3 regions of the Rheinheimera fenheensis genome follow, and region 1 is predicted to be linked to each of the others. Evidence: predicted binding sites of a transcription regulator. Region 1 holds the regulator's gene; each other region holds the start of a gene.
The links. Region 1 encodes LexA, which represses DNA repair genes until DNA is damaged. Its sites were predicted from a motif close to TACTGTNNATATNNACAGTA; they were not measured.
Positions count from the first base shown of each region.

Region 2: umuD (translesion error-prone DNA polymerase V autoproteolytic subunit) is a predicted target of LexA. The motif match lies at 1,710-1,729, and genes of this name have one in related genera.
Region 3: imuA (translesion DNA synthesis-associated protein ImuA) is a predicted target of LexA. The motif match lies at 2,102-2,121, and genes of this name have one in related genera.

Region 1 covers NZ_JBDPJM010000001.1:495,624-498,905, reverse strand. Annotated here, with positions in the region: gene plsB (glycerol-3-phosphate 1-O-acyltransferase PlsB) at 1-1,000, opposite strand, end outside; gene lexA (transcriptional repressor LexA) at 1,140-1,757, shown strand; gene coxB (cytochrome c oxidase subunit II) at 2,064-3,206, shown strand; gene ctaD (cytochrome c oxidase subunit I) at 3,210-3,282, shown strand, end outside.
Region 2 covers NZ_JBDPJM010000004.1:183,915-187,196, reverse strand. Annotated here, with positions in the region: gene umuC (translesion error-prone DNA polymerase V subunit UmuC) at 1-1,268, opposite strand, end outside; gene umuD (translesion error-prone DNA polymerase V autoproteolytic subunit) at 1,265-1,696, opposite strand; gene ABGI61_RS08210 (hypothetical protein) at 2,188-3,282, shown strand, end outside.
Region 3 covers NZ_JBDPJM010000003.1:300,246-303,527, forward strand. Annotated here, with positions in the region: gene pbpC (penicillin-binding protein 1C) at 1-464, shown strand, start outside; gene rlmC (23S rRNA (uracil(747)-C(5))-methyltransferase RlmC) at 530-1,672, shown strand; gene ABGI61_RS06920 (hypothetical protein) at 1,686-2,000, opposite strand; gene imuA (translesion DNA synthesis-associated protein ImuA) at 2,134-2,805, shown strand; gene ABGI61_RS06930 (Y-family DNA polymerase) at 2,811-3,282, shown strand, end outside.

The sequences.
Region 1 (3,282 bases):
TACCGGCCGCAATATGCGGTGGTGCCAGGCCCTGTTGGTAAATAACATAACTAAGCAACAGGTAATCCATATGGCTGCGATGGCAGGGCACATACACGATCTCATGGCCTTTTTGTGCCAGGTCGCGCAGCATGTCGGCGTTGTTGACCTTGATACCTTTATACAGCTTGTTCCATAACCAGCGCAGTACTCTGTCGCCAACCCGCAAGGTTGACGAGCGATAGTCAGCAGCAATTTCCAGCAGCAACTTACGTGCCTCTTGCCGGGCGGCCTTTACTGAAATCCGCTTGGCTTTGGCTTCATCTTCAATGGCTTTTTTCAGCGCTGGTGCACCTAACAGTGCATTAAACAACTGGGCACGGTTAACCAGTTTCGGCCCGGTTGCAGCCAGGCGCTGGCGGTAAAAGTGAAAGCGCGACATGCGCAGTAGTTTATGTGCAGTGCTTTCGCCAGCGCCAAACTGCGCTGCCATCATTTTTAACGAGACTGGCCGGCTAAACCGCACCAGCGTATGGCGACCAGAGATCAATACGATCAACAGCTTTGCCAGCCAATTAGGCGCATGGGCTTCGCCTAATAGCCATTTAATACTGTTTTCTTTACCCGGCGCCCGGCCCCATAACAAGGCTACCGGCATTAGCTGGGCGTCCAGCTGCGGGTTAGCCAGGTGGGCCTGCAACAACGCCTGGCCTTGCGCCAAAGCCGTGGTTTTGCCGCGCGGCAGCAAAAGGGTGTGGGGCTTTTCGAGAAATAAAGTGCGTGGATGGGCTTTACCGTCCAGCATGACGTTATCTGCCGGATCAGGCAAGCCGAGCTTTTCGCATATACGCCGCATGGCGGCGAAATCGGCAGCTGATTCTGTAGTGCAAATATAGAACAAGGGTTTAGCTTGCTCTAATGCCAGCTCAGTTACCGGTTGCTCCGGTACTATCTTGTACTTCAGCAGCGGCCACAATGGCCATTTTAATAAGGCTGCAAACAACTTTACCGGCCGAAACATTGCCTTTCTTCCTCAACGAACAAAGTGGCATAGCATAACACGATGGCGTGGCCTGGAAAATTGCCCGCGCTGACTGAAACTTGCATTTGTTACACGCCTGTATATACTCACAGTATTCACTGTACAGGTAACCAGCACTATGAGACCACTAACACCGCGGCAGGCCGAGATCCTGCAACTGATTAAAGACTATCAACAAGACACCGGAATGCCGCCAACACGGGCTGAAATAGCCCAGCAGCTGGGCTTTAAGTCGGCGAATGCGGCAGAAGAGCATTTAAAAGCACTGGCGAAAAAAGGCGTAATTGAAATGATGCCGGGCACCTCCAGAGGCATCCGGTTGGTGGATAATGATGAGCCAGAGCAATTAGGTTTACCGTTAATTGGTAAGGTGGCGGCTGGCCAGCCAATATTGGCGACCGAGCATGTGCAGGACTATTACCAGGTTGATGCTAATTTGTTTAAGCCGCATGCTGACTTTTTATTGCGGGTGCAGGGTATGAGCATGCAGGACATTGGTATTTTAGACGGTGACTTGCTGGCGGTGCATAAAACCAATCAGGCGCAACCCGGTCAGGTTATTGTGGCGCGGGTAGATGAAGATGTCACGGTGAAGCGGTTTCAGCGTGAAGGCACCACCGTATTGCTGCAACCAGAAAATAAAGATTTTGATGTGATAAAAGTAGACCTGCGTGCGCAGCATTTTGCTATCGAAGGCTTGGCTGTAGGCGTTATCCGTAACGGCAGCTGGTTATAAATTGTACTAAGCTCAGTAAGTTATTTCACTCGAGGCGCTGGTATGACCACATGGGTTTGCCGGCGCTTTTGTTATTTAGGGGTTTACAGCCGCCATTATTTGGATAATTCTTAACCCGAATCTGATTAAAAAATAACAACAGGGTCAGATCCGGTTTCAGCGCTAGCCCCGAAACCGATACTTACAATAACAATAATAAACTGATGAAACTTCAGGCATGGGTTCGGTGTGGGTGTGTAAGAACCGTGTAGTACTGTGTACTTAGTTTCTGCAGTTTGCTTTGCAAAATGACAGAGGAGAAGTCCAGTGACGAAAACGCGTTGTCTTCGTTGGTCGCTGCCAGCCTTGCTTTTAGCTGCAACCGCTAATGCAACAGATATGCCTTTGAATATGACCAAAGGTGTAACGGAAATCAGCCAGCAGGTGTATAGCCTGCATATGACGATATTCTGGATTTGTTGCGCTATAGGTGCAGTGGTGTTTGGGGCCATGTTCTGGTCCATTCTACGGCACCGAAAAGCACGTGGCGTGCAGCCGGCTCAGTTCCATGAAAGCACCAAAGTAGAAATACTCTGGACGGCGATACCGGTAGTTATCTTAATCATCATGGCCATTCCGGCGACCAAAACCCTGATTGCAATGGAAGACACCACAGAGGCTGATGTCACTGTGCTGGTGACCGGCTCGCAGTGGAAATGGCATTACAAGTATTTAAACACCGATGTCGAGTTCTATTCCTTGCTGGCGACACCTAAAGAGCAAATCAATAACAGGTTTGCCAAAGGCGAAAACTACCTGCTTGAGGTAGACCGGCCTTTAGTGATCCCTACCGGCAAAAAAGTGCGCTTTTTAATGACATCAGATGACGTGATCCACTCTTGGTGGGTACCGGCCTTTGCCGTGAAAAAAGATGCCAACCCCGGCTTTATCAACGAAGCCTGGACCCGGGTAGAGGAGCCAGGTATTTACCGCGGCCAGTGTGCTGAGCTGTGCGGTAAAGACCACGCCTTTATGCCAGTGGTGGTGATTGCGAAAAACCCTGCCGATTACGAGCAATGGTTAAACGGCGAAGCTGAGCGTATTGCCAAGGCCAAAGCGGAGGAGCAGGAGCTATTGGCAATGAACATGAGCATGGACGAGCTGATGAGCGTCGGTGAGCGCACCTACATTGCCTATTGTGCGGCTTGCCATCAGCCCAATGGCGAGGGCTTAGCCGGCATTTTCCCTGCACTGAAAGGCAGCGCCATGGCGCTGAATGATATACCGGGCCATATAGACATCGTTCTGAACGGCAAAGCCGGTACTGCAATGCAGGCTTATGCCAAGCAGCTGAGCTTAAAAGAAATTGCTGCGGTAATTACCTATGAGCGTAATGCCTGGGGTAACAATACCGGCGAGCTGGTGCAGGCGGCTGATGTGCACGCCGTGCTACAAGGTAAAGGGGAATAACGGATGAGTGCAGTAGTGACAGATCATGAACATGATCACGAGCATCATGACCACAAACCCAGCGGCATAAAACGCT
Region 2 (3,282 bases), on a different contig from region 1:
ACTGGTAACTCTCGCCAGTTTGTTGTGTAAGCTGGCGAGAGTAGCTCGCGCTTCATTCCCCATTCTTGCCTAGTGCCTTGGCTGGCAAACCATAGGGTTTTGCTGTTTTTGCTATTAAGAATATCCATCAGCTGCATCAGTTTCTGGTCTGACTCCTTTACAACTAACGGCTCATCAAACAAGCTGGGCTGATAAACGCCAGGATCGTAGAAGTCGGCTAGCATTACTCCTGCTTTGGCATAGCGGTAACCGTTTAGCCATAGGCCATCCAATAGTTTCATTGCATGGGCAAGAAAGATTCGTGTGTCGCTACTTGGTGTGTCGAGTTCAATACTTTTGCTGGCGCTGTAGGGCGCATCTTTATCGCTAAACGGGCTGGTACGTAAGAATACCTTTAAGTGTTTTGCGGTTTGCTGCTCTTGGCGCAGCTTCTTGCAAGCCCGGCTAACGTATTCACTAATTGCCTCACGCATTTGCTGCTTATCGGTTATGCGTTCACCAAAGGCGCGGCTACTGACAATCTGCTTTTTAGTCGGTGCCATCTCTTCCAGCGCAATACAGCTTTCACCGTTCAGTTCTCGCACTGTGCGTTCAACTACAACAGAAAATTGCTGACGAATATACTCAGGGTCAGCATCAGCAAGTTGCAGTGCTGTATTAATACCCATCTGCTGTAATCGTTTAGTCAGCTTTCCGCCAATACCCCACACTTCATCTACCGGCAATAGGGCCAATAACTTACGCTGGCGCACTTTGTCAGTTATATCGACAACGCCACCTGTTTTCGGCCATGTTTTGGCTGCATGGTTAGCCATTTTTGCCAGTGTTTTGGTTGGTGCTATACCCACGCAGACGGTAATGCCCGTCCACTTCTGCACTACCTTTCGTATCTGCATGCCAAAGTCTGTAAGGCTCTGGTTAAAATCAACGCCGGTTAAATCCAGGAAAGATTCGTCGATGGAATACACCTCCACCCTTGGGGCAAGGCTTTCCAGAGTGTTCATTACCCGCTGCGACATATCAGCATAAAGGGCATAGTTAGAAGAGAATGCTACTACACCATGTTTCTGGATTAACTCACGCACCTGAAATACCGGCACACCCATCTTAATTCCGAGTTTCTTCGCTTCTTTCGACCGGGCGACCACGCAGCCATCATTATTAGATAACACAACGACCGGTTTGTCTGTTAGGTCAGGCCGAAACAGTTTTTCACAGCTGGCGTAGAAGTTATTACAGTCGACAAGGGCAAAAACAGGGTTAGTCATTTGCGCTTCATTTGCCGGATCACGTTTGTCACCACACCGAAGATATCCAACTCTTCGCCGTTGCGAGGCCTTATCGGTTTATAGGCTGGGTTGCGCGGTAGCAGCATTAATGACGGCCGGGTGCATAGCTCTTTAACGGTAAACTCTCCACCCACCGCTGCCACGACGATATCGCCATGCTCAGCATCAATAGAGCGGTCGACTACCAAAACGTCACCGTCATAAATACCGGCTTCTATCATCGAATCGCCTTCTACCCGAACGAAGAAGGTAGCATTAGGGTGACGGATGCACAGCTCGTTTAAATCTAATGTGCGCTCGACGTAATCCTGTGCAGGCGATGGGAAACCCGCTTTTACTTTGCTGACAAATAGTGGGATGGACATACGACCATTCACATAGGCGTTACCAATAAATACTATCGACATATCTGCCTACAAAAACTGTGCATATATACAGTATATCTGATTTATTTGGAGTGCCAATAAGACATTTTGAGCGTCCAATAATGAGGGAGCATGATGCTATGAATCGGAGGGGGCTTATCTAAATGCTCAAATGCGATCAATGCATAAATGGCTAATTAGTATTATTGATCCAGTACTGGATCAATGACGTGCTCTTAGGGGGGCAACATGGTCGGCATTTAGTGCCGGCCATTACGTGTTACTGCTGAATTCATAAATATAAACATGTTTTACATTTATTCGAATATGCCGTCTCAACTCTGTGAGTGGCATATGGAATTGACAGAAAAATTTTTGCAAATCTCTAGACGCGATTTGGCTTTGCCGGCAAAACAGCTCATTTTCAAAATGCAGCTTATTTCAACAATTACACCTTTACTGGATTGATTTACAGTGGTCTCTCAATTCAATTGAGAGTTTGAAACGCCACAGTAAACATAACGAGGTGTTAGGTGAAAAAAATTAAGATGCTGTTCAAAACTAAAAATTATGTTGGTTCTGAAATAGGTAATACGTTAAAGTCCTCACTCGCACACTCTTTTAGAGTTGTCGGACAAAGCGTTTCGGCAAAAGAGGAAGCTCTAAAGTGGGATGAGAGGTTGGTTACGGCCAATAGGGTTTATTTTGGTGAAAGCTTTTTAAGTAAATTGGATTTGCCTACTGGGAGCATTGAAGACTTTTCAGCTATCACGCTTAATGGCAAGAACGCTGAGATAGTTAATGCTATTGTCAGACATTATGCCAAGCCTGGTGACGCAAATGAGCGAAACAGAAAATTGGCGTCCGCAAAAAACTCACTGAAGAAAGCTTGTTTGGTTGTTTCTCCCGAAACTCGGTATGATGTTTCGGTATCGCTTGGAAAATACTTTAACGGAGATATAACACCACAACGCTTTAAGGAAATATTGCTCGCACTGCCATCAACGTGCAATGCAGCCCGTCTGATTACACAATTAGAGAGGTTTGAAGCTGCCAGGCGACAAATTAACTTCCCAAGCCAAAAAAGTACCATAGTACAAGAAGGGATCCTGACATTCCCACTCAAAGACCCAATATCAGAAGGATTCTCGAAATTATCTGGAGAATTGTCAGTCGATGACCTTATCAATTCAATTAAGAAGTTGTTGCATAACTATTTTGATGATTTTCCGATAATCGCGATTATCGGGCATGTCGATGAAGTGCGAATGCACGTTCACTATTTTATTGATGGTTGGTGTAATGGACGCCAGAAAGAGACCATTCCTCAAAAAGTCAGCAAAATGTTTCTTGATAAAGATATGCAACAATCCAATTCAACAAAGCAGCTAAGCCAGTCAAAGCTAGTCAATATTGGTGAAAACTTCCAAAGAAGTATTTATGGCTTTATAAACTTTGATTTATTACAAGAAAGAGGTCTTGTAGCCAAAATATCTCCAGAGCATGAGCGAAAAAGTGAAGCTGCCAAACATCGAAATGCAGACGCCAGGAAACCTATCAATATGCGGCATTATCAGCGCATTAACGAATTGATACGCGAAAAGGAGCGTGAGCTTGAAACGTTAGAG
Region 3 (3,282 bases), on a different contig from region 1:
CGCCAATCAAGGTTTCTGACGTGCACCGCGCGGTGCCGGTGTATACCGACAGTGGCCTTAGGGCCTGTAGCCATCAGCCGCCGAAAACTGAGCTTAAAGTGTATGAGTTCTGGCCGTCAGACATCGCACGGGCTTATCAGCAGGCTGGCCTTATGCTGCAAACTGCACCAGAGTATCAGCAGCCGTGTACTTTGCTTCAACTTGCCGGTCAGCCGCCGCAGATCCGTTCACCACAGCCGGATCTGATCTATCAGCTGGGCAACACGCCACAGCAGCGGCAAATTGCGCTAAACGCCAGCTTTGATGGTGGCGTAAGTCGGGCGCACTGGTTTATCGACCAGCGGTATATCGGCGCAGTTACACCGGGGGAAACCCTGCTCTGGTCGGCTGAAGCTGGTCAGTTTCAGCTACGAGTGGTGGACGATTTAGGCGGTGTTGCTACGCAGCGTTTACAGGTGCAGTAAAAGCTTATGCTAAGGCGGCAGCTGCGCTAAAATGGCGGTGTTTTTTCTAAGATGTCGGATCTGCTATGTACTGCGCCCATTTTGCGGCTAAACGCTGTCAGTCCTGCCACTGGTTGGATAAACCCTATGCTGAGCAGCTACAGCTGAAGCAGCAACACCTTAAGGCCTTGTTAGAACCGGCAGCAGAGGTTGAGCTGTTACCGCCGGTGGCCTCAGCCGAACAGGGCTTTCGTTATAAAGCCAAAATGGTGGTGCAGGGCAGTAGTGATGCGCCTATATTGGGCATTATCAATGCACAGCGCGAGGCCGTGGATTTAGCCGATTGCCCGCTGTACCCTGCGGCGTTTGCTGCCGCTTTTAGCCTTTGTAAAGCCTTTATTCGCAAGGCGAAGTTATCACCTTATGACATTAATGCCCGCCGCGGCGAGCTAAAATATATTCTGCTTAGCCAAAGCCTGAATAGCGGCCGATTTATGCTGCGTTTGGTCCTGCGCTCGAAGAACTGCCTGGCGTCGATTGAAAAACATTTACCCTGGCTGTTGGCGCAGTGGCCAGAGCTTGAAGTGTGCTCGGTTAACCTACAACCTAAACCGGCCGCGCTGTTAGAAGGCGATGAAGAAATTGTGCTAAGCACTCAACATCAGCTGGCCGAGCAGCTAAATCAGGTGCCGTTGTATTTAACGCCGCAAAGCTTTTTTCAAACCCAGCCAGTGGTGGCGGCCAGTTTGTACCAGACCGCCGCACAGTGGGCAACAGAGCTGCAGCAAGAACAAACCTTTAATGAAATTTGGGATTTATTTTGTGGTGTCGGGGGTTTTGGCCTGCATGTGGCAACGCCAGCGCAGCAACTGGTCGGCATTGAAATTGCCCCCAATGCCATTACCAGTGCCAGCCGCTCGGCAGCAGAGTTGGGGCTTGGCAAGGTAAACTTTCAAGCGCTGGATGCCAATGCCTTTGCCAATGCTGCAGCCAAAGCGCCTGATCTGCTGCTGGTTAACCCGCCACGGCGTGGCCTGGGTGCGACACTGTGTCAGGATATTCAGCGGCTGGCACCACGCTGGCTAATGTACTCGAGCTGTAATGCGCAAACGCTGGCACAGGATTTGGCCCAGCTGACGGATTACAAGTTAGTCAAAGTACAACTGTTCGATATGTTCGCCCACAGTAGCCACTATGAAGTGCTGAGCTTATTAAGCCTTAACTATTAGAGGCCACATAAACTTAGCGATGGCCATCGAGAATACGCACGATTTCTCTACTGTGTTCAAACAGTTCGATAATAGTGCCTTCAATTTGCACGGTGATAATGCCGTCAGTAGCAGGGCGGCTAATTACTCTGGCGCGGCGGTAATAGTCTTCTGCCAGAAATTGGCCGGGTGCCAGTTTCTTCTGCCAGCCAGGGGGTAAGGGTTCACCTTTGGCCAGCTTTTTGGCCAGGCCCGGTGGTAACGGCTTATCTTTATCCGGTTTGGCTTGCACGGCAAAACTCACACTCACGGCTAAAACACATACCAGGGGAATGAAGGTTTTCATCATCATTTACTCCGTTTGTTTTCACCGTTTTTAACATACCAGGCTTAATGCCGGCTTAATTACATGCTGTGCTGCACCACTTGCATCCTGCTAGTCATGTTATATACTGTATTTGTATACAGTAATTTGGTGGTGTATGTCAGCAATTATCGCGCAATTAACCCGGCGCCAGCTGTTATGGCAGGGCAATAATCAACAAGCCGCTTATCAGGCGTTAAGCTCCGGCTTTGCTGAGCTGGACGCCCGCTTAGGTGGTGGCTTTCCGGCCTCTGGCTTAATAGAGCTGCAAACGGCTGCAGGTATTGGCGAGCTGCGTTTAATGCTACCTTATTTAAAGCAGCAGCAGGCTAGTGGCCGTTTGTTGGTGCTGATTGCGCCGCCGGCCGAGCCTTGTGCTGATATGCTCGCCGCTGCCGGTATTGATTTAAGCGCTTTACTGATTATTGCCCCGACCAATAACAAAGACATGTTGTGGACTGCCGAGCAATGCCTGCACAGTGGTTGCTGCGCTTCGGTACTATTGTGGCAGCCGCAGCTAAACCTGGCGCAGGCGCGGCGTTTACAACTGGCGGCAGAGCAGGGCGCCGCCAGTTTAATTGTGCTGCGAAAACCGGCGCAGTATTTAAGCCTGCCGGTAAATTTAAGTCTGGCGTTAACTGCCAAAGCGCAAGGCCTTAGCGCTAAGGTGCTAAAACGTAAAGGCGGCTGGGCTGGCGAGGTCATCGATATCAGCATGCAGCAGCACTGGCCGGTGCTGTGCTTAGCTGACAGTAGTGCTGCCACCGTTTTAACGGCTGTTGCAGGTTAGCCGCTATGGCGCTGTATTTGTATTTACAGTTTCCATCGCTGCTGGTCGATTGTGTCAGCCCGCTGCCGGCTAAGGTACCGCTGGCAGTAGCCGATGCGCAGCACCGTATGGTGCAGTTAAACACAGAGGCCGCAGCATGTGGCATTAGGCTGGGGATGTCGCTGGGCACGGCCGCCGCGCTCTGTGCGGATTTGCAGCTGCTGCCGTACCAGGTAGATCGGCAACAGCAGTTGCTGCAAAGTGTGGCGCAGCAGCTATATCAGCTGACAGCCGATATCGCGCTGGACCCACCGGATGGCCTGTATTTACGCCTTTGTGCCATGTTAAGGCTCTACCGCGGCCTTAACGGCTACTGGCAGGTGCTTTATAAGGCACTGCAGGCGCTGGGTTATCGCTATCAGTTTAGTTGTGGCACTACACCACTGGCCGCCAAATGCCTGGCGCGGCAGCAGCTTAACCTGTTAAGTGCCGATAGCA